Regions from separate parts of the Asanoa sp. NPDC049475 genome, predicted to be linked through region 1. Evidence: riboswitches for the same ligand, from Rfam matches in the RefSeq annotation. Region 1 holds a riboswitch; each other region holds the start of a gene.
The links. A riboswitch is a leader RNA that binds a small molecule or an ion and turns the genes downstream of it on or off. The one in region 1 is predicted to bind cobalamin.
Positions count from the first base shown of each region.

Region 2: another riboswitch for cobalamin. It lies ahead of AB0J88_RS17875 (CbtB domain-containing protein); the one in region 1 lies ahead of AB0J88_RS14805 (ABC transporter substrate-binding protein).
Region 3: another riboswitch for cobalamin. It lies ahead of AB0J88_RS17825 (VWA domain-containing protein); the one in region 1 lies ahead of AB0J88_RS14805 (ABC transporter substrate-binding protein).
Region 4: another riboswitch for cobalamin. It lies ahead of AB0J88_RS07790 (ribonucleoside-diphosphate reductase subunit alpha); the one in region 1 lies ahead of AB0J88_RS14805 (ABC transporter substrate-binding protein).

Region 1 covers NZ_JBFAPY010000003.1:775,368-782,635, forward strand. The annotation lists gene AB0J88_RS14795 (ABC transporter ATP-binding protein) at 1-89, opposite strand, end outside; gene AB0J88_RS14800 (iron ABC transporter permease) at 86-1,129, opposite strand; gene AB0J88_RS14805 (ABC transporter substrate-binding protein) at 1,126-2,067, opposite strand; cobalamin riboswitch at 2,146-2,295, opposite strand; gene AB0J88_RS14810 (M14 family zinc carboxypeptidase) at 2,361-4,232, opposite strand; gene AB0J88_RS14815 (C39 family peptidase) at 4,409-5,758, shown strand; gene AB0J88_RS14820 (DUF4229 domain-containing protein) at 5,759-6,025, opposite strand; gene mqnE (aminofutalosine synthase MqnE) at 6,022-7,191, opposite strand.
Region 2 covers NZ_JBFAPY010000004.1:498,579-505,846, reverse strand. The annotation lists gene AB0J88_RS17900 (aspartate aminotransferase family protein) at 1-377, opposite strand, end outside; partial or broken gene AB0J88_RS17895 (siderophore-interacting protein) at 513-1,080, shown strand; gene AB0J88_RS17890 (sulfotransferase family protein) at 1,090-1,743, shown strand; gene AB0J88_RS17885 (helix-turn-helix transcriptional regulator) at 1,728-2,576, opposite strand; gene AB0J88_RS17880 (aldo/keto reductase) at 2,580-3,575, opposite strand; cobalamin riboswitch at 3,686-3,823, shown strand; gene AB0J88_RS17875 (CbtB domain-containing protein) at 3,857-4,078, shown strand; gene AB0J88_RS17870 (CbtA family protein) at 4,093-4,815, shown strand; partial or broken gene AB0J88_RS17865 (sirohydrochlorin chelatase) at 4,884-5,654, opposite strand; gene AB0J88_RS17860 (precorrin-8X methylmutase) at 5,651-6,241, opposite strand; gene cobJ (precorrin-3B C(17)-methyltransferase) at 6,229-7,268, opposite strand, start outside.
Region 3 covers NZ_JBFAPY010000004.1:487,570-494,837, forward strand. The annotation lists gene AB0J88_RS17815 (cobalt-precorrin-6A reductase) at 1-2, shown strand, start outside; gene cobN (cobaltochelatase subunit CobN) at 1-3,544, shown strand, start outside; cobalamin riboswitch at 3,636-3,810, shown strand; gene AB0J88_RS17825 (VWA domain-containing protein) at 3,848-5,776, shown strand; gene cobO (cob(I)yrinic acid a,c-diamide adenosyltransferase) at 5,783-6,397, shown strand; gene AB0J88_RS17835 (cobyrinate a,c-diamide synthase) at 6,391-7,268, shown strand, end outside.
Region 4 covers NZ_JBFAPY010000002.1:343,687-350,954, forward strand. The annotation lists gene AB0J88_RS07775 (zinc ABC transporter substrate-binding protein) at 1-756, opposite strand, end outside; gene AB0J88_RS07780 (sulfite exporter TauE/SafE family protein) at 894-1,613, opposite strand; gene AB0J88_RS07785 (hypothetical protein) at 1,797-2,330, shown strand; cobalamin riboswitch at 2,397-2,604, shown strand; gene AB0J88_RS07790 (ribonucleoside-diphosphate reductase subunit alpha) at 2,720-5,092, shown strand; gene AB0J88_RS07795 (ribonucleotide-diphosphate reductase subunit beta) at 5,083-6,087, shown strand; gene AB0J88_RS07800 (alpha/beta hydrolase) at 6,196-6,915, shown strand; gene AB0J88_RS07805 (nitroreductase family deazaflavin-dependent oxidoreductase) at 7,068-7,268, shown strand, end outside.

The DNA of each region.
Region 1 (7,268 bases):
TCCCCCGCCGCGACGGTGAGGTCGACCCCACGCAGGATCGGCGCCCTGCCCAGGGTGACGTGCAGGTCGCGAACCGAGATGACGCTCATGTGATCACCCGCTTGGCGGTGCGCAGCACGAGCACGAAGAACGGCCCGCCGACGAAAGCGGTGACCACGCCGATGGGGATCTCGGCGGGTGCGGCGAAGGTGCGCCCGGCCAGGTCCGCGAGGGTCAGGAAGGCGGCGCCGAACAGCATCGACAGTGGCAGGATCGCCCGGTAGCTGCTGCCGGCCAGCATTCGCACGATGTGCGGCACGACGATGCCGACGAACCCGATCAGCCCGGACACCGAGACCGCCGCGGCCGTGCCGAGCGAAGCCGCCGCGATCAGGATGTAGCGCGACCGCTGCGGGTGCAGGCCGAGGCCGCTCGCCTCGTCGTCGCCGACCGAGAGCACGTCGAGCTCGCGGCGCAAGGCCAGCACCACGACAGTCGTGACCACCGCGTACGGCAGCAGCAGCCGCACCTCGTGCCAGCCGTTGGTGGCCAGCCGCCCGAGCAGCCACGAGTAGATCGCCCGGATGTCGTCGGCGTTGCGCTGCATCAGGTAGGTCTGCCCGGCCGCGAGGAACGCTGACACGGCGACACCGGCCAGGATCAGCGACGCCGGGGTGCGGTCCCGGCCGGCGACGCCGAGCAGATAGGTGAGCGCGACCGCGATCAGCGCACCGGCGAACGCCGCCAGCGGCACGCTGGGCGGCAGCGAGCCCAGGTCGGCGCCGCGCAGCGCGACCACGGCGGTGACCGCGAGTCCGGCGCCGGCCGCCGCGCCCAACAGGTACGGGTCGGCCAGCGGGTTGCGGAACGCGCCCTGGTAGCAGCCGCCGGCCAGCGACAGCATCGCGCCCACGAGCAGCGCGAGCACGACCCGGGGCAGCCGGAGCTGGAGCACGATCGCCGCGTCGCGCTCCGAAAGTCCGCTGTGGATGTCGACGCCCGGGATCAGGTCCAGCAGCTCGGCCGCGACCCCACCGGGCGGCAGCGAGACCGGGCCGAACGCCAACCCGGCGATGGCCGCGACGACCACGGCGACAACGCCGCCGAGCAGCCACGGCCACCGTACGCCGGGGAGTTTGCTGGTTTTCAGGCCGGCACCTTCGAGACGGCGTCGACGATCTGCCGGAGCAGGTCGACGGTGCGCGGTCCCCAGCGCGAGGCGATGTCGTCGTTGAGCCCGACGATCTGCCCGCTCTTCACCGCGGTGATGCCGGACCAGCCGGGCCGGGCCTTGACCGTGTCGGCGTTCTGCTGGCAGCACACCGTGTCGGCCAGGAAGATCAGGTCAGGGTCGGCCTTGACCAGCGACTCGGCCGAGAGCTGCGGGTAGCCGCCCTTGCTGCCGTCGGCGTCCGCCGGGTCCGCCACGTTCTCGAGGCCGAGCTGGGCGAACAGCGAGCCGACGAAGGTCTTGGAGGTCAGCGAGTAGAGCTCCGGCCCGAGCTCGTAGTAGTACGTCAGCTTGGTCGCGCGCTTCGGCACGTCAGCGACCAGCTTGTCGACGTCCTCGCGCATCCGCTTGGCGAGATCCTCGGCGGCCGGGCGGTTGCCGGTCAGCGCGCCGATGTCGGTGATCTGCTGGTACGTGTCGTCGAGCGTCTTGCCGGCCGGGGCCACGTACACCGGGATCTTGAGCTGGGTGAGCTGTGCGACCACGTTGTTCATGTCGTTGGAGAGCACGACCAGGTCGGGGTTCTGCTCGGCGATCGCCTCCGCGTTGGGCTGGAACGCCGACAGCTTCGACTTGGGCGCGTCGGCCGGGAAGTTCGACTGGTCGTCGACGGCCTTCACCTGCGGGCCGGCACCGATCGCGAAGAGCACCTCGGTCGCGGTCGGCGACAGCGCCACGATCTTGGTGGGCTTGGCGGCCACGGTGAGGTCGCCGACGGTGACGGGGAAGTCCGGGGTAGCGCTGACGTTCGTGTTCGGCGGGGTGCCGCCGTTCTCGGTGCCACCGCCGGACCCGCAGCCGGCGAGCGCGAGGGCCGCGCCGAGGGCGACGGCGACGAAACGGGCCGGATATCGCATCAGAGCCTCCTGTCGGTCGAGGTCTGGTGCTTCGCCGACAGGGGGTTCGCCCGGCCCGCGAGGCGCCCTTCCTCGAGAGCGCTGGTTCGCGACCTTGGCAGGCGACCTGGCTTGTCCCCCGGAAAAAGGGGCATCACAGTTGCGGGACAGCGCCGGGTTCACACCGGCTTCGCTGCGTGGGGTCGGGAGCACGGTAACGCACAGGTCACCATGGTCGGCAGGACTGTTACGCCGCCGTTAGTCGCGTCACCGGCGCCCCGCGCTCGAACGCGGGACGCCGGTGACGTCGATGCTCAGCTCTGGGTGATCCGGACGTCGTCGACGCCGGCCTCGACGAGCGAAGCGGTCGAGGCATCGGTCGCCTCGATCAGGATCCGGACCGACTGCCCGGCGTACGCGGACAGGTTGGCGTTCGCGACCGCCCACGCACCGTTGCGGTTGGCGGCCGCGCCGGCCTGCGTGAAGACGGCCGTCGTGCCGCCGTTGTGGACCACGCTGACCCGGAAGAAGTCAGCCGACGACGAGTTCGAGCCGTGCGCGAGGTACCACGACAGGCTCAGCGTCAGCGTGCCGCTGGCGGGCAGGGTGATCGCCGGCGAGCGGACGCTGGTCAGGCCGCCGTCGACGTCGAAGTCGCCCGCGGCGCTGCCGGCCGACGCGCCGGTGACCAGGTCGTTGCTGCCGCTGACGGTGGTGCCGAGCTGCTTGGCACCGCTCGAGGTGGTGGCCGCCGGGTCACCGCGCACCCACTGACCGCTGGTCGCGGTGTCGGTGCCGGACGGGTTGGTAGTCCAGCCAGTGGCCGTCTCGAAGGTGTCGGAGTAGACGGTCGTGCCGCCACCGCCGCCGCAGTACTGCGCCTCCTTGCCGATGATTCGGTACGGACAGTCCGCGGCCTCCAGCAACATGAGCACGGCTTCCCGGTTGCGGCTGGTCTGCGCCGGGATCACCTCGTCGGGCGGGTAGAAGCCGCCGCCGCTGGCCGACCCCGGGTACATCTCGAACGTGTAAGCCCAGATGTTGTGGGCCGCCCACATCCAGTCGATGCTCGTGCCGTCGGCGATGTAGAGGTCGGACGACTGCTCCGGTGTGTAGCCGTTGGTCGCCGCCATCTGCTGCCCGAGGGTCGCGAAGGTGTTGTACTGGTCCGCGGTCATGCCGGTCGCGGTGTTCGCGGTCGTGTAGCCGTACGGCCAGAGCACCAGCTGCGAGTACGTGTGGAAGTCGATGTTGGCCTTGATCTGCTGCTGGCCGCCTACGACCCGGCTGTTGACGAAGTCGCGCAGGCCTTGGGTCTCCGGGGCGCTGAACGCCGACGGGCCGCGGTAGGTCTCCGAGCTGGTCGTGCCGGACGAACCGCCGCAGCAACCCCACTGGTAGCTCCAGTTGCGGTTGAGGTCGGTGCCCACATTGGACGAGCCGGAGTTGGGCTGCCGGTTCTTGCGCCAACTGCGGTAGGAGCCGGTGGCGATGTCGTACTCGCTGCCGTCGGGGTTGACGGTCGGCACGATCCAGATCTCCCGGCTGTTGACGAGGTTGGTGATCCGGGAGTCCGAGCCGTAGTTGTCGGTGAACAGGTTGAGCAGGTAGATGGCCATCTCGACGGTCAGATGCTCACGCGCGTGCTGCTGGTGGTTGAACAGGATCTCCGGCTCGGCCTCGTCGAGGTTGACGTTGTCGGAGATCTTGATCAGCATCAGGTCGCGGCCCTCGTACGAGCTGCCGATCGACAGCTTGCGGGCGATCGACGGGTGGTCCGCGACGACCTGGTTGACCACTGCCGTCAGCTCGGCGTAGTCGTGGTAGTTGGAGTCCGCGGGCGGGAAAGCCAGCGTCGACGGCCCACCACTGGTCGCGGGTGCCGTCACCCGTTCCAGCTTGAAGCCGAGCCGCCCGATGGCCGCGGCCTCGGCGGCGGTGGCGGTGACGTTGAGTACGCCGTGCTCGACATAGTCGATGGCGGCACCGGTGCGGGCGACGGCGTTGCGCTCGGCCAGGGTCTTCGGGCCGAGAACGCGGTACTCGACCGACGGCGCGGCGGCGGCGCCGAGACCGCCGGGCGCCGGTTTCGCCGCGACCGGGTTCGCCGAGGCGACTAGCAGGCCGACGATCGCGGAGCTGACCAGTGCGGTCAGCGCGCGGCGCCGGCCCAGAGGGATGGCCATGCATGACCTCCATGGGGGTAGGTGGAGGAACGTTGGTCGAACCTCACCACCCGATTCATGGTCATATCAATATGGGTCTTTGTGCGTGACCATGCCAGGTCGATCATCCCGCCGGCAATGAATTCCAGCGCATCGCGGTCTGGTGAAACTTCCTTTCAGCAGCGATAGTGACAGCCATGAACGCATCAGCGCGGGCGGCCGTCGCGGTTTTCGGCGCGGTTGCCTTGATTGCCGGGTTCGCGGCACCGGCCGGCGCCGCCACCTCAGTGCCCGTCCATGACGAGCAGATCACGTACCAGGGCTGGTCGACCTATCGCGACTGGCGTACCGGCACGCACCAGGGCACCCTGGCCTTGCCGGGCATTCCCGGCGTTCCGGGTCTGCAGGGTGGCGTGACCATCCTGCGTCCACAGGGGACGACCGATTACACCGACCCGCACACCGGCGTGACCCGCAGCTGGAACTACGCCACCTGGACCTCGCCGAAGCGCGACGTCGGGTTCGACGCGAGCGAGCTCATCGCCTCGTGGAACGCCGAGACGCCGCGCGGCACCTGGATCCAGGTGGAGATGCAGGGCACGTACAACACCGGAAACCAGACCCCGTGGTACGTGATGGGCCGCTGGGCCTCCGGCGACGAGGACATCCGGCGCACCTCGGTGAACCGGCAGGGCGACCCGTACTCGACGATCTGGACCGACACGTTCTCCATCGACGACGTCGCCAACGGCGTGATGCTGCGCTCGTACCAGATGCGGCTGACCCTCTACAAGGCGCCGGGCCAGCTCGCCGCGCCGCGGGTGTGGGCGCTGGGCGCGATGTCCTCCTACGTGCCTGACCGGTTCACCGTGCCGCCGAGCGCCGGGCACATCGCCTGGGGCAAGGAACTGGCCGTGCCAGCCTACTCGCAGAACATCCACGAGGGGCACTATCCGGAGTACGACGGCGGCGGCGAGGCCTGGTGCTCGCCGACCTCGACCGAGATGGTCGTGGAGTACTGGGGCCGCAAGCCATCGGCCGAGGACACCGCGTGGGTCGACCCGACCTACCCGGACCCGTCGGTCAACCACGCGGCGCGGATGACCTACGACTACGCGTACGACGGTGCCGGCAACTGGCCGTTCAACACGGCGTACGCGGCGTCCTTCCGGGGGCTGGAAGGCAAGGTCACCCGGCTGCACTCACTGGACGAGGCCGAACGCTTCATCGCCGCCGGCATCCCGATCGTCACCTCGCAGTCGTTCCTGGCCAGCGAGCTCGACGGCGCCAACTACGGGACGTCCGGGCACCTGTTCGTGATCGTCGGCTTCACCAAGGACGGCGACGTCATCGTCAACGACCCGGCGAGCTCGTCGAACGACGTGGTCCGCAACGTCTACAAGCGCAGCCAGTTCGAGCAGATCTGGCTCCGCACGAAGCGGATCAACGCGAGCGGCGGCACCTCGGGCGGCACCGGCGGCATCGCCTACCTGATCAAGCCGTGGTGGAAGTCCTGGCCGACAGTGGCCGGCTCGACCAACTGGTAGCTACGAAGCGGTGGCCGGCGGCTCGTCGTCGCCGGCCAGCGCCGACCGCAGCTTGGCCTTGTCGGCGCGGCGCTTGTCGACCCGGTCCGCGAGCTGCTGCGCCATCTGGTCGCGCCAGGTGCGCAGGAAGAACCACGAGATCGTCGCCGATAACGCCAGGGCCAGGATCAACTTGAGGAACAGGCCCATCGGGATCGGCAGCAGCGCGGCGAAGATGACCACGAAGAGCCCGAGCCGGGCCAGCGTGTACTTGACGGTGGGGCTCACGACATCACGTCCTGCGGCTGCGCGCGGCGCTCGGCCAGCGACGGGGGCGCGTCGTACTCGCGCACGACGCTGTAGCGGGTGTCCCGCTCGACCGGCCGGAAGCCGGCGTCCCAGATCATGTCGAGCAGGTCTTCGCGGTGCATGGTGTTGGGCGTGCCGTACGAGTCGGCGTCGTGCGTGATCTTGTATTCGACCACCGAGCCGTCCAGGTCGTCGACGCCGAAGTTGAGCGAGAGCTGGGCGACCGAGAGGCCGTGCATCACCCAGAAGCACTTCACGTGCGGCACGTTGTCGAACATCAGGCGGGACACGGCGAACGTCTTGAGCGACTCGGCCGGCGACGCCATCGTGGTGCGCGCCTGGAGCTTGTTGCGGACCTTGCCGTCCTTCGAGTCGACGAAGTCGTGCTGGTAGCGCAGCGGGATGAAGACCGCGAAACCGCCGGTCTCGTCCTGCAGCTCACGCAGCCGCATCACGTGGTCGACGCGGTGCCGGGGCTCCTCGATGTGCCCGTACAGCATCGTGGCCGGGGTCTTCATGCCCTTGCTGTGTGCCAGCTTGTGGATCCGCGACCAGTCTTCCCAGTGGCACTCGTGGTCGACGATGTGCTGGCGGACCTCCCAGTCGAAGATCTCCGCACCGCCGCCGGTCAGTGACTCCAGGCCGGCGTCCATCAGCTCGTCGAGGATCGCGTCCGCCGACAGCCCGCTGATCTTCTCGAACCACTGCACCTCGGTCGCGGTGAAGCACTTGAGGTTGACGTTCGGCAGCGCGGCCTTCAGCTCGCGCAGCACCTTCGGGTAGTAGCGCCACGGCAGGGTCGGGTGCAGGCCGTTGACGATGTGCAGTTCGGTGAGCTGCTCGCTCTCCATCTCCTTGGCCTTGCGAACGGCCTCGTCGATGCGCATCGTGTACGCGTCCTTCTCGCCCGGCTTGCGCTGGAACGAGCAGTATGCGCAGCTGGCCGAACAGACGTTGGTCAGGTTGAGGTGCCGGTTGATGTTGAACATCACCCGGTCGCCGTTGAGCTCCGTGCGTTTGTGGTGTGCCAGCCGGCCGAGCCAGGCCAGGTCGTCGCACTCGTAGAGGTCCACACCGTCCTGCCGGGAAAGTCGGATGCCGGCGTAGACCTTTTCCTCGAGCTCGTGCTTACGTGCCTCGTCCATGCAGGCGAGCGTACGTGCCGCCGTCCGATGATCACTGATTGGCCACCACCGTTCATCGGTTCTCAGCGTCTCGTTAC
Region 2 (7,268 bases), on a different contig from region 1:
CCGAAGCCGATCCGGCCGGCGGCCCAGTCGACCAGGCGGCGCTCGATCAGCGTGCCGGTGGTGCTCTGGTCGTAGGTGTCGACGGACGAGTTGACCGCCGCCAGCAGCACCTCGGCGCTGAGGGCGGGCAGGGCGACCGGGCAGTTGAGGTGGGCGACGTAGCCGGGCTCGTGGAACCAGACCGCGTTGTCGAGGTAGAGCCGGGCGACCTCGTCGAGGGCGGCGTCGGTGTCGCCGAGCGGCCGGTCGAGGTCGACGGCGTCGACCATCCCCTGCAGGTCGGTCAGGCTCGCGCCGGAGTACGGGCGGCGCACGGTGCGTACCCGGTCCGCCACGGCGGCCGCGGCCCGCTCGACGTCACGCTGGAACGTTCCCACAGTGGACCGACCGAACAGGTGTGGAGATGACCCCTCCAACACGACCTCCCTTAGGTTAGCCTTGCCTAACTCGGGCAAGACGTTACCTGGAGGAAGCGTGAAACGGAACTGGGAGTCGGTGGTTCTCAAAGCATTGGTGTGCATCCCACGATGTGGGTCCGGCTCTGGTTCGACGGGGCGGCAAGCCGCACCAGCGGGCCTTCACGCTCGTCGACCTTCGGTCTCGACGGGGCAGTTCAGCCTCGAGTTCGCCCTGCACGACGGCACGGCCGCCCGGTGGGCGCAGGCTGCGGTGCCCGGTGACACGGTTGACGCGACGGTCCAGGGCAGTGCGTTCGTCGTGCCGGCTCCGCTTCCGGTCCGGTGGTACGGAGTCGGTGACGCGGCCTCGGCGCCGGCCCTGAACAGCCTGTTCGACACGCTGCCGGACCAACCGGCGACGATCTGGCTCGAGTACGCCCACGACGAGGAGCGCGAGTTCCCGCTGCGCGCCCGCGACGCGCACGAGGTGGTCTGGCTGCCCCGGCGCGACGGCGGCGCCCACCTGGTCGCGACCGTGTGCGAGGCGGTGCCCGCGACACCGGAGGCGTTCTACTGGGTCGCCGCCGAGGCGGCCAGCACCAGGGCGATCACCAAGCACCTCCGCCGCACCCTCGGCGTCGACAAGACCCAGGTCAACTCCCTGGCGTACTGGCGGTCGTAGAGTCCATTCATGCGGATCATTGGAGTGGGTTTCGGGCGCAGCGGCACGCTGTCGCTGCGCTCGGCCATCGAGCGGCTGGGCGCCGGGCCGTGCCTGCACATGCAGGATCTCCGGAGCGGCGACCAGGCCGAGCGCTGGAAGCGGGTCGCCGACGGTGAACGGGTCGACTGGCGGGAGATCTTCGAGGGCTGGCAGGCCACGGTCGACTGGCCGGCCTGCAGCCGCTGGCGCGAGATCTGCGCCGCCTTCCCGTCCGCGACGGTCCTGCTCAACTACCGCCACTTCGACGGCTTCTACCGCAGCGTCGAGCGCACCGTCTGGGCTGTGCGCCAGGCAGCCCGGGCCGGCAAGCTCGGCCCGCGCCCGGACGGTCTTGTGCCTCCGCCGGCGTTCCGGCACGTGATCGAGGCGCTGATCTGGCAGGGGGACTTCCAGGACCGGTTCGAGGACCGGGACTGGATGGAGCGGATGTACGCCGAACGGATCGCGGCCATCCGCCGGGAGATCCCGGCCGGGCGGCTCGTGGAGTGGCGGCTCGGCCACGACGGCTGGGAGCCGTTGGCGCGGGCGCTGGGCGTACCCGTACCGGACGAGCCCTTTCCCCACCTCCACGACACCGACGAGTTCCGCGTGCAGGCCGGCCTGGCTCAGTCGGCTACGTAGCGCTGCCCGAAGGACCGGTCGCCCAACGCCCGCAGGAACTCGAAGCTGTCCGCCGTGTGCGAGCCCGGCTGCGGGCGGAAGATGACCAGGCGTTGGGCGGTGGTCTCGCTGCGTACGAAGTCGCACTGCACGTCGAGGTTGCCCGCCCGTGGGTGGACGATCAGCTTGCGGGTGCTGTGCAACGGGGCGACCCGCATGTCGCTCCAGTAGCCGGCGAACTCCGGACTGGCCGCTCGGAGGTCGGCCACCAGGCTTTCGGCGTCGGAGCCCGCACGGGCAGCGGTGGCCCGCAGGTCCGCCGCATAGCCGCGACCGATCGACTCGTGCTCCTCGGGGGCGTTGAGGGCGCGTGACTCCGGATCGGTGAACCAGCGCCAGATCACGTTGGCGGCCCGCCCCTCGCCGTCGGTCCATGGGCCGAGCAGCGCCCGGGCCAGCGCGTTCTGCGCCAGCACGGTGGTCAGGGCGTCGATGACCTGAGCGGGCACCTCGGCGAGCGCGTCGAGCAGGAACAGCAGCGCCGGGTCGACATAGCTGGTGACGGCGCCGGCCGGGGGCGCCGAGTGGCCGGCCAGGCGGTAGAGGTAGTCGCGTTCCTCGACGGACAGCCGCAGCGCTCGGGCGAGCCCGGCGAGCAGCGCCTCCGACGGCGTGCCGGCCCGCGACTGCTCGAGCCGCTCGTAGTAGTCGACGGACAGGTTGGCCAGCAGCGCGACCTCTTCGCGCCGTAGGCCGGGGGTGCGGCGCCGGCCGCCCGACGGGATGCCCACGTCGGACGGCCGGAGCGCCTCCCGGCGGTTCCGGAGGAAGTCGCCGAGCTCGTTGCGTGCCACTGCTCACTCCTCGATGGCCGCCATGGCCTGGGGTGTGTAGCGGGCGCCCACCGCCGCGCCGACCGGCGCCGCCACGCTGAGCTCCGCGAGCACCGCCGGGCTCAGGTCGATCCCCGCGGCGGCGACGTTGTCCGCGAGGTAGCTGCGGCGCTTGGTGCCCGGGATCGCGGTGGCGCCCTGTCCCAGCACCCACGCTAGTGCGATCTGGGCGGGAGTGACGCCTTCCCGGTCGGCGATGGCACTGATGCGGTCCACGAGAGCCAGGTTGAGGTCGAGGTTGCCGTCGGCCAGCCGGGGCCAGGTCCGGCGGAAGTCACCCTCCGGCACGTCCGTGAGGTTGCGGATGGTGCCGGAGAGGAAGCCCCGACCCAGCGGCGAGTACGCGACGAAGCCGATCCCGAGCTCGCGCGTGGTCGCCAGCACGCCGTTAACCTCGACGTCCCGGGTGAACAAGGAGTACTCGGTCTGCACCGCCGACAGCGGCGCGGTCGTGTGAGCCCGGCGGATGCTCTCCGGAGACGCCTCACTGATGCCCAGGTAGCCCACCTTGCCCTCGGCGACCAGCTCACCCAGTGCGCCGAAGCTCTCCTCGACCGGCACGGCCGGGTCCACACGGTGCAGGTAGAGCAGGTCGAGGCGGTCGACGCGGAGCCGGCGCAGGGACCGTTCCACGGCGGCGCGCAGATAGGCCGGGTGTCCGTTGGCCGGGCCGACCCACCGGTCGTCTTCGTCCATCGTCTGGCCACCGACCTTGCTCGCGACGACGGCCTCGGCGCGTCGCCTCGCCAGCGCGCGGCCGAGCAGTCTCTCCGCCCCACCGAGTCCGTAGAAGTCGGCGGTGTCGAACATGGTCACCCCGAGGTCGATCGCGCGGTGGATGGTGGCGGTGGCCTCGTCGTCGTCCGGTGTGCCGTAGGCGGCGGTCAGGCCGAACGTGCCGAGACCTTCGACAGAGGCATGGAGACCCTGGCTGCCGATGGCGTGGGTTCGCAGTGTCATGAGACCACCGTGCGTCGGCGCGGCGGCCATAGCGGCGCCCTCGTTATCCCCGGTCCGCCAGGGCGACCCTGTCGCAATTGTCGAGCGCATCTCAACCAGCCTCGCCGCGGTTGACACCTCGGCGCGGCCGACCGTAGCGTCCCGGTCAGAAGTGACGATGGTAGGAAGCCGGTGAGATACCGGCACGGTCGCGCCACTGTGACCACGCCCGCGTGGAAGTCAGACCCTCCGCCGTCACGGAAACCCATCGTGGGACGCGTGATCCCGAGGAGGTTCGCCCCGTGTCCAGCATTTCTTCTTCCGCCACCCCCCGCCCGGCCGTCCAGCCGGTGGCCATCCCGTGGCGTCAGCTCCAGCCGTGGCTGCTGTTCGGAGCCGTGCTCGCCATCGCCCTGCTCTACTTCGTGGGCACCGAGCAGGGTGTCTTCCACCTGATCGGTGGCAGCGGCGTGCACGAGTTCGTGCACGACGGCCGCCACCTGCTCGGCTTCCCCTGCCACTGACGGCGGGGGCGATCATGCTGTCCCCCCGTTCGTTGCTGGTTCGCGGCATGCTGGTGGGGCTGGCCGCCGGCGTGCTCGCGTTCGTCTTCGCCTACTTCGTGGGCGAAGGCCCGATCAACGCCGCGATCGCCTTCGAGGAAGCACACAGCGAGGCAGGCGAGCCCGCGCTGGTGAGTCGCACCGTGCAGAGCACCATCGGCCTGCTCACCGCCACGCTGATCTACGGCGTGGCGCTCGGCGGCATCTTCTCGATGGCGTTCGCCGCCGCGTACGGCCGGCTCGGCCACCTGGGGCCGCGGGCGACCGCGGCGCTGGTCGCGCTGGCCGGCTTCCTCGTCGTCGCGTTGGTGCCGTGGCTGAAGTATCCGGCCAACCCACCGGCCACCGGCTCCGAGGACACCATCGGCCGGCGTACGTCGCTGTACCTCCTGATGCTGGTGATCGCGCTCGCGTCACTGACGCTGGCCGTCTATGTCGGACGGTCGCAGGTGGCCCGGTTCGGCGGATGGAACGCGGCCGTTCTCGGTGCCGGAGCGTTCGTGGCCGTGATCGCGGTCGCGCACGTCCTGCTGCCGTCGATAGAGGAGATCCCGGAAGGGTTCTCGCCGGTCCTGCTGTGGAACTTCCGCCTCGCGTCCCTCGGCACGCAGGTGGTCGTCTGGACCGCCCTCGGCCTCGGGCTGGGCGCGGTCGTCGAGCGCGGCCTGCGTCGCGAGGCCGTGCTGTCCACTCAGTGATGGTGGTGGTGGTGGTCGGCCGGGTGGTGGTGGGGTAGCTGGGCGGCGCCGACGGACTGCTCGTGGAACGGCAGGGCGATCCGGTACCTGCAGGTGTCACAGTTGGCCCGGATGTCCCCGCCCAGCGCCTCGTGGTAGCGCTCCACCACGATCTCGGCCAGCCCCGCACAGTCGCCGATCACGTCGGCGGTCCGCACGTCAGTGCCGCGGGCCGCCGACCATTCGGCCGCCTGAGCCTCGACGCGGCGGGGCAGGACGCCGGTGAAGAGGAAGTACGGCAGCACCACGATCTTTCCGGCGCCGAGGGCGCGGCACCGGTCCAGGCCGGCCGGCACACCGGGTTCGGCGAGCGAGACGAACGCGTACTCGACGCCCGCCACCGACGTGGTCTCGGCCAGCAACCGGGCCACCTTGGCGACCTCGGCGTTGGCATCGGGGTCAGTCGAGCCGCGGCCGACGAGCAGCACCGTGGTGTCGGCGTCCGCGTCGTGGAGGCGCTCCCGCAGGAGCGCCAGCACCCCGGGGTGCGGGCCGAGCGGCCGACCATAGGCGAACGACAACCCCGGGTGCCGGGCGCGTTCGGCGGCGAGCGAACCCGGGATGTCGCCCTTGGCGTGGCCGGCGGCGACGAGCATCAGGGGTACGCAGGCCAGCCGTCGCGCGCCGGTTTCGAGCAGCGAGGCGACCGCGTCCTTGACCGGTGGCGGTGACAGCTCGATGAAGCCGCCCGCGACGGGCACGTCGATGGTCTCGCCGACCCGGGCCACGAAGCGGCGGAAGTCCTCGGCGCCTTCCGGGTCGGTGGTGCCGTGGCCGGCGATGAGCAGTGGGATGGTCATGCGAGGGGATCTCCGTACAGCAGGGCATTGACGGCGGCGGCCGCGACGGCCGCACCGCCGCGAGCGGACCGGTTGGACAGTTGGGGGAGTGCCGTCTCCCGCAGGGTGGCCTTGGACTCGGCGGCGCCGACGTAGCCGACCGGCAGGCCGATCACCAGCGCGGGCCGGACCTCACCGGCGGCGGCCAGCCGCAGCAGCTCGGTGAGCGCGGTCGGCGCGTTGCCGACCACCCACACGGCGCCGTCGGGGTGGTCCGCGGCGGCCAGTCGCACTCCGGCGGCCGACCGGGTGAGGCCGGCTGCCTCCGCCGGCATCCGGCAGGTGGCCGGATACCGGGTGATGCCCGCCGCGACCATCGTCACGTCGGTGACCAGCGCGGCGCCGCCGGCCAGCGCCGCGGCACCGGCCGCCAGCGCCTTCTCGTCGACGACCAGGTCGCCGAGCCAGTCCGGGTCGGCCGTGGTGTGGATGATCCGTTCGACCACGTCCCGGGAGTACGGCGGCAGGGCGGCCGTGTCGGCCTCGCGGCGCAGGATCCGGTAGGACTCCGCCTCTATCGGGTGCACGGTGCGCGTTACGACAGCCACGTGTACTCCCTCGGCGTGACCATCCGGCCGGCCACCACCCGGGTGCGGCTGGACCCGACCAGCACCACCGACCTCATGTCCACGATGGATGGATCGGCGGTCAGCGCGGCCAGCGTGGTCAGGTGCACCCGCTGGCCGTCCCGTGACGCGTCCCGGACCACCCCGACCGGTGTCTCCGGCGGGCGGTGCCCGCCGAGGATCGCCAGCGCCTCGGCGAACTGCGCGGTGCGGGCCTTGCTGCGCGGGTTGTAGAGACAGGCGACCAGGTCGGCGCCGGCCACCGCGCGGAGCCGCTCGACGATCACCGGCCAGGGGGTGTGCAGGTCCGAGAGCGACACGTAGGCGTGGTCATGCCCGAGCGGAGCGCCGAGCAGCGCGCTGGCGGACAGGGCCGCGGTCACCCCCGGCACCGTGTCCACGTCGACGTCGGCACCGGCGAGCTCCAGGGCCGGTGAGGCCATCGCGTAGAGCCCGGCGTCGCCGGAGCCGATCAGTGCCACGGCGTGCCCTTCGGTCGCGAGCTCGACCGCTTCCCGCGCTCGCTTGGACTCCTCCCCGAGCACCGATTCGACGATGCGCGCGCCGGGGGAGAGGAGGTGGCGCACCTGGTCCACGTACTGGTCGAGGCCGACGACTACGGACGCTCGCCGCAGCGCGGCGGTTGCCCTCGGCGTTCGCAGGTCCTCGGCCCCGGGACCGATCCCGACGATGGTCAACCGCCCACGCGGCACGAGCCGAGCCACGGCCGCGGTAGCGGTCGGCGTCACCTGCTTGGCCATCACCAGTTCCGCGTCCCGGCCGGCGTCCCGGGCGGCCCGAAGCGCGGCCGCCTCGGCGACGCTGGGCGTGCCGACCGCGGCCCGCACCACCTCGGAGGGCGTGGGCACGTCCTCGACCGCGAGCTCGGCGGCCGGGAAGGTCAGCACCGGCCACCCCCGGTCGGCAGCGACGGCCAGGATGCCCGCCTCGTCGGCCTTGACGTCCACAGTGGCCAACGCCCGCACCGATGCCGGGTCGAGTCCACCGG
Region 3 (7,268 bases), on a different contig from region 1:
GACGTTCGTACTGCTCTCGACCGCCGACACCGACCTCCTCGCCGCGAGCTCCGCCGACGCGGACTGGCGCGTGGCGAACCCCGCCCGGCTGACCGTCGACGACCTGTCAGCACTGCTCGACGGCGCCGCCGGTGTCGTGGTGCGCCTGCTCGGCGGGCGCCGCACCTGGCCCGAGGGGCTTGACGCGGTGCTCGCGGCGGGCCTGCCGGTGGTCGCCGTCGGCGGCGAGGCCGTGCCGGACGCCGAGCTCACCGCGCTGTCCACGGTGCCGGCCGGGGTGGTCGCCGACGCACAGCGCTACCTGGTCGCCGGCGGGCCGGCGAACCTGCTCCAGCTGCACCGCTTCCTCGCGGACACGCTGCTGATGGCCGGCGAGGGCTTCGAGGCGCCGGTCGAGTTCCCGGCGTACGGTCGCCACGGCGCTGTCGCGGAGCAGAACGGCCCGACGATCGGCATCGTCTTCTACCGGGCGCACGCCCTGGCCGGCAACACCGCGTTCGTCGACACGCTCGCCGAGGAGGTCGCGAAGGCCGGTGGCACACCGATGCCCGTCTACGCGGCCTCCCTGCGCTCCGCCGAGACCGGCCTGTTCGACCTGCTCGAGGGCTGCGACGCGCTGATCGTGACGATGCTCGCGGCCGGTGGCACCAACGCGGCGGACGCGTCCGCGGGCGGCGACGACGAGGCCTGGTCGGTGGAGGCCCTGGCCGCGCTCGACGTGCCGGTGCTGCAGGGGCTGTGCCTGACCACGACCCGCGAGGCGTGGGACCGCAGCGACGCGGCGCTGACCCCGATGGACGCCGCGATGCAGGTGGCCATCCCCGAGTTCGACGGCCGACTGATCACCGTGCCGTTCTCGTTCAAGGAGCCCGGCCCGGACGGCGTCCCGATCTACCTCGCGGACCCCGAGCGGGCCGCCCGGGTGGCCGGGATCGCACTCCGGCACGCCCGGCTCCGCACGATCCCCAACCAGGACAAGCGACTGGCGATCGTCCTCTCGTCGTACCCGACCAAGCACTCCCGGGTCGGCAACGCGGTCGGCCTCGACACCCCGGCATCGGCCGTGGCCCTCCTGGCAAAGCTCAAGGACGCCGGCTACGACGTGGGGGACGTCCCGACCGACGGCGACACCCTGATCCACACGCTGATCGCGGCCGGCGGGCACGACGTCGAGTGGCTCACCGAGGAACAGCTCGCGGCGGCCCCGATCCGGGTGCCGGGGGCCACCTATCGCGAGTGGTTCGCGCGGGTGCCGCAGAGCCTCAAGGACGCGATGACCGAGCATTGGGGTACGCCGCCCGGTGAGCTCTACGTCGACGACGACGAGATCGTGCTGGCCGCGCTGCGCTACGGCAACGTCACGCTGATGATCCAGCCGCCGCGTGGCTTCGGCGAGAACCCGATCGCCATATACCACGACCCGGACCTGCCGCCCTCGCACCACTACCTCGCCGCGTACCGCTGGCTGGACTCCAATGTGGACGCCGTCGTCCACCTCGGCAAGCACGGCACGCTGGAGTGGCTGCCCGGCAAGGGGCTGGGACTGTCGAACGAGTGCGCGCCGGACGCCGTCCTTGCCGACCTGCCGTTGGTCTACCCGTTCGTCGTCAACGACCCCGGCGAGGGCACCCAGGCCAAGCGGCGCGGCCACGCCACGATCGTCGACCACCTGGTGCCGCCGATGGCGCGAGCCGACACGTACGGCGACATGGCCAAGCTCGAACAGCTGCTCGACGAGTACGCGACCGTCGCCGCGCTCGACCCGGCCAAGGTGCCGACGTTGCGCGCGCAGATCTGGACGCTGATCCACGCCGCCGAGCTCCACCACGACCTGCACGTGGACGAGCAGCCCGGTGACGACGACTTCGACGACTTCGTCCTGCACGTCGACGGGTACCTCTGCGAGATCAAGGACTCGCTGATCCGGGACGGCCTGCACATCCTGGGCGCGCCGCCGGCCGGTGAGGCGCGGGTCAACATGGTCCTGGCCATCCTGCGTGCCCGCCAGGTCTGGGGTGGCCGCCGTGGCGCGCTGCCCGGCCTGCGCGAGGCGCTCGGCGCCCATCTCGGCCTGGACGACACCGCGTTGGAGAGCGACGAACTCGAGGACGTCGCCCGCCGCCTCGTGCTCGCCATGGAGGCGGCGGACTGGGCACCAGAGAAGGTCGAGGAGGCCGCGACCGCGACCCTCGGCAGCGCCCCGGCCCGGGTCGTCGACGTGCTGCGGTTCGGCGCCACCGAGGTGGTGCCCCGGCTCGCGGCGACCACCGACGAGCTCACGGCCGTGGCGCACGCCCTCGACGGCGGTTACGTCGCGGCCGGTCCGTCCGGCTCACCCACCCGCGGCCTCGTCAACGTGCTGCCGACCGGCCGCAACTTCTACTCGGTCGACCCGAAGGCGATCCCCTCTCGCAACGCGTGGGACGTGGGCCGCGCACTGGCCGACTCGCTGCTGGCCCGGCACCGGGAGGACACCGGGACCTGGCCGGCGCTGGTGGGGCTGACCGTGTGGGGCACCAGCGCGATGCGCACCCAGGGCGACGACATCGCCGAGGTGCTCGCGCTGATCGGCGTGCGCCCGGTCTGGGACGACGCGTCGCGCCGGGTCAACGGCTTCGAGATCGTGCCCCGCGAAGAGCTCCGGAGGCCTCGCGTCGACGTGACGGTGCGCATCTCCGGCTTCTTCCGGGACGCCTTCCCGCATGTGATCGCCCTGCTCGACGACGCGATCGCCGCGGTGGCCGAGCTCGACGAGCCCGACAACTTCGTGCGGGCGCACGCCCTCGCCGACCAGGTGGAGCACGGCGACTGGCGGCGGGCCACCACCCGGATCTTCGGTTCCAGGCCGGGCGCGTACGGTGCCGGCCTGTTGCCCTTGATCGATGCCCGGAACTGGCGTGACGACCGCGACCTGGCCGAGGTGTACGCGGTCTGGGGCGGCTACGCCTACGGGCGCGGGCTGGACGGGCGGGCGGCGCGCGGCGACCTCGAGACGGTCTACCGGCGGATGGCCGTGGCAGCCAAGAACGTCGACACCCGCGAGCACGACATCGCCGACTCCGACGACTACTTCCAGTACCACGGCGGCATGGTGGCGATGGTCCGGTCCCTGCGGGGCACCGACCCGGCGGCGTACATCGGCGACTCGCACCGCCCTGACCACGTGCGCACCCGGTCGCTGGCGGAGGAGACCAAGCGGGTGTTCCGGGCACGCGTGGTCAACCCGCGCTGGATCGAGGCGATGCGCCGGCACGGCTACAAGGGCGCGTTCGAGCTCGCGGCGACGGTCGACTACCTCTTCGGGTACGACGCGACGGCCGGCGTGGTCGACGACTGGATGTACGAGAAGCTCGCCGCCGCGTACGTGCTCGACCCGTCCGTGCGCGAGTTCCTCGACAAGTCGAATCCGTGGGCGCTGCGCGGCATCACCGAGCGGCTGCTGGAGGCGGCGGAGCGGGGTCTCTGGGCCGCGCCCGACCCGGAGACCATCGACGCGTTGCGCGCCGAGTACCTCCGGACGGAAGGTGACCTCGAAGGGTCTTGAACCCGGGTTGCGACGTCCGTAGGACCAGGCGCCTGGAGGAGCACAGCAGGGGCGTGATTCCCCTCCCTTTGACGCGGGCCCGTTCGGTGGGTCAGCATGTTGGGCGAGCGGTGCGGAGGAACCCGGTGCGATTCCGGGGCGGTCCCGCCACTGTCACCGGGTAGCAAACCCTCACCTGATGGTCACGGCCCATTGCGGGTTGGAAGGCCGAGGGGGACGCGTCGATCCGGGAGCCAGGACACTCGGCCGCTCGCCGTAGAACCATCGCGGGCGTGGACACCCGCGGAAGGGATTGAGCGCGCCATGAGTTCCGCGTACCCGTTCTCCGCCGTGGTCGGCCTGGCCGACCTGCGCCTGGCCCTGCTGCTCAACGCCGTCTCGCCGGTCATCGGCGGGGTGCTCGTGCGCGGCGAGAAGGGCACCGCGAAGTCGACGATGGTGCGTGCCCTGGCCGCACTGCTGCCCGACATCGCGGTGGTGCCCGGCTGCCGGTTCGCCTGTGATCCGGCCGCGCCCGACCCGTCGTGCCCCGACGGCCCGCACACCGGGGTGACCGCGTCCGTGCGCAGGTCGCGCCTGGTCGAGCTGCCAGTCGGGGCCACCGAGGACCGGGTCGTCGGCACGCTCGACGTGCAGCGGATCCTGACCGAGGGCACCAAGGCGTACGAGCCGGGACTGCTGGCCGCCGCGCACCGCGGAGCGCTCTACGTCGACGAGGTCAACCTGCTCCCGGACCACCTGGTCGACCTGCTGCTCGACGCCGCCGCGATGGGCCAGGCGTTCGTGGAGCGCGACGGCGTCTCGCTCCGGCACGCCGCCCGGTTCCTGCTGGTCGGCACGATGAACCCCGAGGAGGGTGAGCCGCGCCCGCAGCTCGTCGACCGGTTCGGCCTGGTGGTCGAGGTGGGTGCGCCGACCGCGCCCGGTGAGCGGGCCGAGGTGGTTCGGCGGCGGCTGGCCTTCGAGGCCGACCCCGAGGGCTTCGCGGCCCGGTTCGCCGACGAGGACGCGACCACCGCCGAGCGGATCGTCGCGGCGCGGGCGCGGCTGCCGAAGGTGACGCTGCCGGACGCCGCGCTGGACCGGATCGCCCGGATCTGCCTGGCGTACGGGGTCGACGGGCTGCGCGCCGACATCGTCATCGCGCGCACCGCCGTGGCGCTGGCCGCCTGGCGGGAACGGTCGATGGTCGCCGACTCCGACATCGACGACGCGGCCCGGTTGGCCCTGCCGCACCGGCGGCGGCGCGACCCGTTCGACCCGCCGGGCGCGGACCAGCGGGCCCTGGACGACGCGCTGGACCAGGCGGGCGCCTCGGATCCCGACGAGGATCCGGGCAATGCCGACGGTCCCGGTCCCGACAATCCGCCGCCGGACGACGGTGGCCCTGGTGGTGGCGACGCGACCGCCGCACCCGATGCCGAGGACCGGCCGGGCGGCCCCAAGGCCACTCCCCCGCCGCCGGCCGCCGCGCCGGTCGGCACCGCCTACCGGACCCGGACCCTGACCGCCCGCTCGCGTGGCCGCTACGGCCACAGTGGACGGCGGTCGCCGGCCTACGCGGCGCGCGGCCGGGTCGCCGGCTCGCGGGCTCCGCGCGGCCGGATCGGCGCCGTCCACCTGCCGGACAGCGTGCTCGCCGCCGCCCGCGACCACCGCGGCGGGCGGATCGCGGTCCGTCAGTCCCACCTGCGCGAGGCTGTCCACATCGGACGTGAGGCGAACCTCGTGCTGTTCGTCGTCGACGCGTCCGGCTCCATGGCCGCCCGCGCGCGGATGGCCGCCGTCAAGAGCGCCGTGCTCTCGTTGCTGCGCGACGCGTACCAGCGCCGGGACACGGTGGGAATGATCACCTTCCGCGACACCGAGGCCACCACGGTGCTGCGCCCGACGGCCAGCCACGAGGTGGGGGTGCGGCGGCTGGCCGACCTGCGCACGGGTGGACGCACGCCGCTCGCCGCCGGGCTCACCGCCGCCGCCCGCACGCTGGCCGGGGAACGCCGCCGCGACCCGCTTCGCCGACCGCTGCTGGTCGTGGTCACCGACGGTCGCTACACGCGCGGCCCCGACCCGCGCACCGTGGCACCGGCGCTGGCCGGAGTGCCGAGCGTGGTCGTCGACTGCGAGAGCGGCCCGGTCCGGCTCGGCATGGCGCGCACACTGGCGGGCGCACTGGACGCCGAGTACCTTCCGCTCGCGGCGCTGTCCGCGGCCACCCTGAGGGCGGTGTGAAGCGCCATGCCACAGGGCAAGGTGGAGCGCGTACCCGATGACGGCCTGACCACCCGCGAACGCCGCAGGCAGCCGTTGCTGGCCGTGCACACGGGCACCGGCAAGGGCAAGTCGACGGCCGCCTTCGGGATGGCGCTGCGGGCCTGGAACGCGGGCTGGCCGATCGTGGTCTTCCAGTTCGTGAAGAGCCCCAAGTGGCGGGTCGGCGAGGAGACCGCGCTCAAGGCGCTCGGGGAGCACCACGTGAACACCGGCGGCGGCGCTCCCGTGACCTGGCACAAGATGGGCGAGGGCTGGTCGTGGCTGGCCCGGCCGGGCGACGAGCGCGACCACGCGGCGGAGGCGGCCGAGGGCTGGGCACAGGTCAAGCGCGACCTGGCCGAGGAGCGTTACCGGTTCTACGTGCTCGACGAGTTCACGTACCCGATGAAGTGGGGTTGGGTCGACGTCGACGAGGTCGTGGCGACGCTGCGCGGGCGGCCCGGCAACCAGCACGTGCTGGTCACCGGCCGGGACGCGGCGCCCGCGCTGGTCGACGCGGCGGACCTGGTCACCGAGATGACCAAGGTCAAGCACCCGATGGACGCCGGCCGCAAGGGACAGCAGGGCATCGAGTGGTAGCCACCCCACGGATCGTGGTGGCCGCACCGGCATCCGGGCACGGCAAGACGACCGTCGCCGGCGGGTTGCTGGCGGCGTTCGCGGCCCGGGGCCGGAGCGTCGCCGGCTTCAAGGTCGGCCCGGACTACATCGATCCCGGATACCACGCGCTGGCCAGCGGCCGGCCGGGGCGCAACCTCGACCCGGTCATGGTCGGCACGGAGCGGATCGCGCCGCTGTTCGCCCACGGCGCGGCCGGCGCCGACCTCGCGGTCGTCGAGGGCGTCATGGGGCTGTACGACGGGCGCGCGCACGCCGGCGAGCACGGCTCGACCGCGCAGGTGGCCAAGCTGTTGCGGGCGCCGGTGCTGCTCGTGGTCGACGGTTCGGCGGTCGGCCGGTCGGTGGCCGCGCTGGTGCACGGCTTCCGCAGCTTCGACCCCACGCTGCGGCTGGCCGGGGTGGTGCTCAACAAGGTGGGCTCCGACCGGCACGAGGCGATCCTGCGCGAGGCCGTGGAGGAGACCGGCACGCCGGTGTTGGGTGTGCTGCGCCGCTCCGACGCGGTCGCCGCGCCGTCGCGGCATCTCGGCCTGGTGCCGGTCGTGGAGCGCCGCGCCGAGGCGACCGCCGCCATGGCCGCGCTGGCCGATCTGATCGCGTCCAGTGTGGACCTCAACGAGGTGGCGGCCGCGGCCGCCACCGCACCGCCGCTCGCGGTGTCGCCCTGGGAGCCGCCTGTCGTCCCGACCTCGCGCCGGCCGGTGGTGGCGGTGGCCGGCGGCCCGGCGTTCAGCTTCGGCTACGCCGAGACCACCGAGCTGCTGACGGCGGCCGGCGCCGAGGTCGTCGCGGTCGACCCGCTGCACGACGAGGCCCTGCCGCCCGGCAC
Region 4 (7,268 bases), on a different contig from region 1:
CTCGTTGTAGGCGAGCAGCTGGACCTGCTTGCCGGCGAACAGGTCGAGGGTCTCCTGGAGCACGGCGGCCGGGACGTCGGTGCCCTCCTCGATCGCCTCGCTGAACTCCTCGGGCGTCTTGTTGGCAAGTCCGCACGCTTCGAGCAGGTAGAGCGGCACGGGCTCGGTGATGGCCACGCCGGCGCCGCCGTGCGCGTCCCGGATCGCCGCCGACCGCTGCTCCATCCCCGCGAGCTTCTGCTTGAACGCGGTCGCGTTGTCGCTGAAGGTCGTGGCGTTGCCCGGGTCGGCCTTCGACAGCGCGGTGACCAGCTGGTCGGCGAGCTTGCTCATGCTCGGCAGGTCGTACCAGACGTGCTCGTTGAGCTCTTCGCCCCCGGTGGCGGTCCGGCCGGAGATGGTGACGGCGTTGAGCACCGTCGCGTCGCTGCCGGCCGACTCGAGCATCGTGTCGACGAAGTCGTCGTAGCCGCCGCCGTTCTCGATGACGACGTCGGCCTTGGAGAGGTCGAGCTGGGTGCGGGTGTTGGCCTCGTACGAGTGCGGGTCCGCCGACGGGTCGCTGATGATCGAGGTGATGGTGGCCTTGTCGCCGGCGATCTGCTTGGCGATGTCGCCGTAGACGTTGGTGGAGGCGACGACGGACACGCCGGCCGGGGCCGCGGTCGCTTGGTCCGACGACGAGCCGCACCCCACCCCAAGCACAGCGACCGACAGCAGGGCGGCACCGAGGAGAGCCGCGCGTTCATGACGCATGAGCGGCGCCACCTTCCTTGTTGAAAACGAGATTCATTACAGGAAGGAAGCTAGGTGAGGGCGTACGGACGGCACAAGAGACCTGAGAGTGATTTCCGTCAATTTATGGCGGTATCGTGATATCCGCATACCCGCACTCACCGAAGCGCGCTGACGCCCATCCCGACCGCGGCGGCGACGAGCACGACGTCGACGAGCACCGCGAACCGTCGCGGGCTCACGTCCCGCAGAATCCGCCGCGCGACGAACGACCCGGCGAGCAGGGCGGTGCCGATGACGAGACCGCGGGCGAGAACATCGGCCCCGAGTGCCCCGGCGCCCTGGAACGTCGCGAGCTTGCCGGCGTAGAGCAGCAGGGCGCTGGCCGCCTCGGAGCCGAGGAAGGCGCCACCGGTCAGCCCGTACGCGGTGAAGATCGGGACGCTCAGCGGCCCGGTGGACAGGACCAGGCCGGTCAGAAACCCCACGACCGCGCCGGCGACCGCCAGGTGCCACAGGCGCACGCGCGCCCGCACCGCGACCCGACGCAGCGGCACCATTGCGACGAAGAACGCGGCGAGGCACGCGTCCATCAGTCGCGGTGGGACGGTCAGCAGGGTCTGCGCGCCGAGCACGGCGGCGGGAATGCCGGGCAACGCGTACGCGACCACGGGCGGCCACTCGATCCGGCCCCACCAGGCGGCCACGCGGCCGACGTTGCCCATGACCGCGGCCACGGCCATGACGGGCACGGCGACCCGCGGGCCGTAGCAGATGACCAGCGGTGGCAGCAGGATCATCGAGGACCCGGTGCCGACAACACCGCCGAGGACGCCGGCCACGAGGGCGAGCGCGAAGAGCAGGACATGGACGAGCACGCGCGGGACCACCTCACTCCGGTGCGGGCGCACCGGACGGGGATCCTCAAGGCTTTTGTCCCTTTAGATGACCGCGCCCGGTCGGGTGGGGCACGGTGGCGCCGCTCGGACCAGGCGTGCCGCAACGGACACCGGAACCCTAGGCGCTGTCGTTGATCATCTTAGCGCCATATCGTCGTACGCGTGGCGATCGCGTTCGAGCTGGTGGTGAACTTCGGCTCCGAAGGCGATGCGGCGCGTGCGGCCTGCGACCTGGCCCGCTCTGCCGCGGCCATCCCCGTCGGGGAGCGCACCATCCGGCTGCACGAACCGCTCCTCGCATCGACCGCCGGCAGCGACGGCGGTTCCTACCTGGAGCTGAGCGTCCTGCCCGTTGGTGTGGGCTGGGGCGTCGTGCTGGATCGCGGGCACGAGCCGGTGCGGCTCTCGGCCGCCGAGCTCACCACCCTCGGCCGCGCCCTCTATGACCTGCTCGCCACGTTCTCCGGCTACCAGGCGGCCAAGGTCGGATGGGATCCGGAGTGGCAAATCGACCTGGCGGAGCTGCGACAAGACTGGGCCGACGAGCTCGCGACCGGCGACCCCACCTTGTCAGGCCTGGTGCTCGCCGAGGCGGTCCTCGCGGACCTGCGCGGCCGCCGCTTCGTGCCTTTTAGCCCCGGCTTTCGGTGGATTCCGTACCTCGGCGAGCTGTCCTCGACCTTGACGGCCGGTTGAGCGACACACATCACGCGACACGCCGGCACACCATCTGGTGTTGGTGTTTCGGCCCGGCACCCATATATGGTGTTGATCGCAGCTGGTTCGGCCGTCCTTAGCGGAGGGTCGAGGCAACAGGGAACCCGGTGCGAACCCGGGACTGCCCCGCAGCGGTGAGTGGGAACGACCGCCGTCAACGAAGCACTGGGCCTCGGCCTGGGAAGCGACGGCCAGTAGGAGCGTGCACCAGCGCCCACGAGTCCGAAGACCTGCCAGCGCGCCGCACGCCGCCCGGCGTGTGGCGGTCGAAGGCCGCGTGGGACGGCCGACGCCTGCACCGGGCCCGGAGTTCGCACGGGGCCGGTGGCGTCCCCCTGCGCGTCCGCCGAGGTCGTGAGGAGGGGGACATGACGGTCACCCAGGAGAAGGCACCTGCCGCCGTGCCGGAGCAGCGGCGGCACGCGATGCGGGTACGCAAGCGCAACGGCGACCTCGAGGCGGTCGACGTCAACAAGATTGTCCGGGCGGTCGAGCTGTGGGTAGGTGACCTCGACGAGGTCGACCCGCTGCGGGTCGCGACCAAGACGATCAGCGGCTTGTACGACGGTGCCACCACCGCCGAGCTCGACAAGCTGTCGATCCAGACCGCGGCCGAGCTGATCGGTGAAGAGCCGCAGTACTCGCGCCTGGCCGCACGTCTGTTGGCGGCCTACGTCGACAAGGAGGTCCGCGGCCAGGGTGTCGCGAGCTTCAGCCAGTCGATCCGTTACGCGTACGACCTGGGCCTGATCGGTGACGAGACCGCGGCCTTCGTGGCCCGCAACGCCCGCAAGCTCGACGACGCCGTCGACCCCGACGGTGACCGGCGCTTCGAGTACTTCGGCCTGCGCACGGTGGCCGACCGCTACCTGCTGCGCCACCCGCAGACCCGGCTCGTGGTCGAGACACCGCAGTACTGGCTCCTGCGCGTCGCATGTGGACTGTCGACCAACCCGGCCGAGGCCATCGCCTTCTACCGGCTCATGTCCAGCCTCGCCTACCTACCCAGCTCGCCCACCCTCTTCAACTCCGGCACCCGGCACACCCAGATGTCGAGCTGCTTCCTGGTCGACTCGCCGCGTGACGAGCTCGACTCGATCTACGAGCGCTACCACCAGGTCGCGAAGCTGTCGAAGTTCTCCGGCGGCATCGGCATCTCGTGGTCGCGGATCCGCGGCCGGGGCGCGCTCATCCGGGGCACCAACGGCAGGTCCAACGGCATCGTGCCGTTCCTCAAGACCCTCGACGCGGGTGTCGCCGCCGTCAACCAGGGCGGCCGCCGCAAGGGCGCGGCCTGCGTCTACCTCGAGCCGTGGCACCCCGACGTCGAGGAGTTCCTGGAGCTCCGCGACAACACCGGCGAGGACTCGCGGCGTACGCACAACCTCAACCTGGCCAACTGGATCCCCGACGAGTTCATGCGCCGCGTCGAGGCCGACGAGGACTGGTCGCTGATCGACCCGTCCGACGCGCCGGAGCTGCCCGACCTGTTCGGGGAGGCGTTCGACGAGGCGTACCGCGCCGCCGAGAAGAAGGCGGTCAGGACCGTCAAGGCGCGCGACCTGTACGGGCGGATGATGCGCACCCTCGCGCAGACCGGCAACGGCTGGATGACGTTCAAGGACCCGTCGAACAGGCTGTCCAACCAGACCGGCGCGCCGGGCAACACCATCCACCTCTCGAACCTGTGCACCGAGATCCTCGAGGTCAACTCCGACGACGAGACCGCGGTCTGCAACCTGGGCTCGATCAACCTCGGTGCGCACCTCGGCGCGGACGGCGTCGACTGGGACAAGCTGCGCGCGACCGTGCGTACCGCCGTGGTGTTCCTGGACCGGGTCATCGACATCAACTACTACCCGTCGACGCAGGCGGCAACGTCGAACCCGCGCTGGCGGCCCGTCGGGCTCGGGCTGATGGGCCTGCAGGACGCGTTCTTCGCGCTTCGGCTGCCGTTCGACTCGGACGCGGCCCGCGAGCTGTCGACGCGCGTACAGGAGGAGATTCTCCTGACCGCGCTCGAGACGTCCGCCGGCATGGCCGAGCGGTTCGGGGCGCACCCCGCGTTCCCGGAGACGCGCGCCGCGAACGGTGACCTGCACCCGGACCTGTGGGGTGCCACGCCCACCCAGACCGCGCGCTGGAACGCGCTGCGGACCCGGATCGCCGCCACCGGACTGCGCAACTCGCTGCTGGTCGCGATCGCCCCGACGGCGACCATCGCGTCGATCGCCGGCTGCTACGAGTGCATCGAGCCGCAGGTCTCCAACCTGTTCAAGCGCGAGACCATGTCCGGCGAGTTCCTGCAGATCAACACCTATCTGGTACGCGAGCTCAAGGCGCTCGGCCGCTGGACGCCGGAGGTGCGCGACCAGATCAAGCGGTCCGAGGGCTCCGTGCAGGGCATCGACAGCCTGCCCGCCGACGTCCGCGAGCTGTTCCGCACCGCGTGGGAGCTGCCGCAGCGGGCGCTGATCGACCTGGCCGCGGCGCGGGCGCCGTACATCGACCAGTCCCAGTCCTTGAACCTGTTCCTGAGCGCGCCGACCATCGGCAAGCTCTCCTCGATGTACCTCTACGCCTGGAAGTCCGGGCTGAAGACCACGTACTACCTGCGGTCGCGACCGGCGACCCGGATCCAGCAGGCGACGGTCTCCATCGCTCCCGTCGTGGCCCTCCCCGACGCCGAGGCATTGGCCTGCTCCCTCGAAAACCCCGAAAGCTGCGAGGCGTGCCAGTGACCCTGCTCAACCCCGGACTCGACCTGACCCTGCGGCCGATGCGCTACCCGGCGTTCTTCGACCGCTTCAAGGACGCGATCAAGAACACCTGGACGGTCGAGGAGGTGGACCTGCACACCGATCTCGCCGACCTGGCCAAGCTGTCGCCCGCTGAGCAGCACCTCGTCTCACGGCTGGTGGCGTTCTTCGCGACCGGCGACACGATCGTCGCCAACAACCTGGTCCTCAACCTCTACCAGCACGTCAACTCGCCGGAAGGGCGGCTCTACCTGTCGCGCCAGCTCTTCGAGGAGGCCGTGCACGTCCAGTTCTATCTCAACCTGCTCGACACGTACGTGCCGGACGAGCAGCAGCGCTTCGAGGCGTTCGCCGCGGTGGAGAACATCCCGTCGATCCGGCGCAAGGCGGAGTTCTGCTTCAAGTGGATCGACTCGATCTTCGAGCTGCGCGAGCTGAGGACCCGCGACGACCGCCGGGCCTTCCTGCTCAACCTGATCTGCTTCGCGGCCTGCATCGAGGGCCTGTTCTTCTACGGCGCCTTCGCGTACGTGTACTTCCTGCGCTCCCGCGGCGTGCTCCACGGGCTGGCCAGCGGCACCAACTGGGTGTTCCGCGACGAGTCGATGCACATGGCGTTCGCGTTCGACGTCGTCGAGACGGTGCGGCGGGAGGAGCCGGACCTGTTCGACGAGGACCTGGAGAAGCAGGTCACCGCGATGCTGGAGGAGGCGGTGGACTGCGAGGTGCAGTTCGCGGAGGACCTGCTGGAGCAGGGCGTCAGCGGCCTGTCACTGGCCGACATGCGCGCGTACCTCGAGCACGTGGCCGACCGCCGCCTCGCGGTACTCGGCATCGCGCCGCGGTACGGCAGCAAGAACCCGTTCGCCTTCATGGAGTTGCAGGACGTGCAGGAGCTGTCCAACTTCTTCGAGCGCCGGGTGTCGGCCTACCAGGTCGGCGTCACGGGCACGGTCGCCTTCGACGACGAGTTCTGATCGATCGCACGGGCGCCCTTTCCCGGGGCGCCCGCCGCGGTTCAGTCAACGTCAAGTCGGCGGCGCTACGTTCGCCCCGCAGGTGACACCGCGACAGGGGAGACAGACATGACCCGACCGACCATCGTCCTCGTCCACGGCGCGTGGGCGGACGCGTCGAGCTGGAACGCGGTCGCGCCGGCGTTGCGGGAGCAGGGCTTGCGCGTCCTGGCACCACCGAACCCGCTGCGCGGCCTCGCCGTCGACGCGGCCTACGTCTCGTCGTTCCTGGCCCAGCGCACCAGCGGACCGGTCGTGCTCGTCGGCCACTCGTACGGCGGGTTCGTCATCACCAACGCCGTGACCGAGAATGTGCGCGCTCTGGTCTACGTGGACGCGTTCATCCCCGACGAGGGCGAGACCGTCTTCCAGATCCTCGGCGGCTCGGGCTCAGCGCTCGCCGTCGCCGACCCGACCACGGTGCTCGACATCGCCGGCTACCCGGGAGCACCGGAGGGCGACGCGGAAGCCTTCCTGAAGCCCGACACGGTGCACGGCGCCTTCGCACAGGACCTGCCCGAAGCGGACCGCTGGCTGATCGCCGAAGGCCAACGCCCGATCACGCTGAGCGCGAACTCGACCCCGTCCGGCCCACCGGCCTGGCTGAACCAGCCGAGCTGGGCCGTCGTCGGCACCGAGGACCGCGTCATCCCGCCGGACACCAAGCGCCGGATGGCCGAGCGCGCGAAAGCCACGATCACGGAGGTAGCCGGCTCACACGTCTCCATGCTCTCGCACCCGCAGACCACCGTCACCGCGATCCTGGCCGCGGCGGCCGAGCAGGCCTGACCGCCGGGTCGGCCTTCGTCATTCCTCCGTGACCGCGGGCGCCGTCCGGGATAGCGTTTCAGGAAAGCCGCCGTCGTGTCGGGGAGGCTCCTGTGCCGGTGCCGCGTTCGTTCCGCAACGTGGGTAGGACGGTCAACCCATTCATCGTGCCGATGGCGCGACGTGTGCCGCCGCTCGCGGTCGTCCACCATGTCGGCCGACGGTCCGGACGGTCGTACCAGACGCCGGTCATGGCCTTCCCGACGCCGGAGGGCTGGATCGTCGCGCTTTTCTACGGCGACGACGTCCAATGGCTCCGGAACGCGCAGGGACCCGGGAAGGTCGAGCTGACCCGTTCCGGCACGCGACACGAG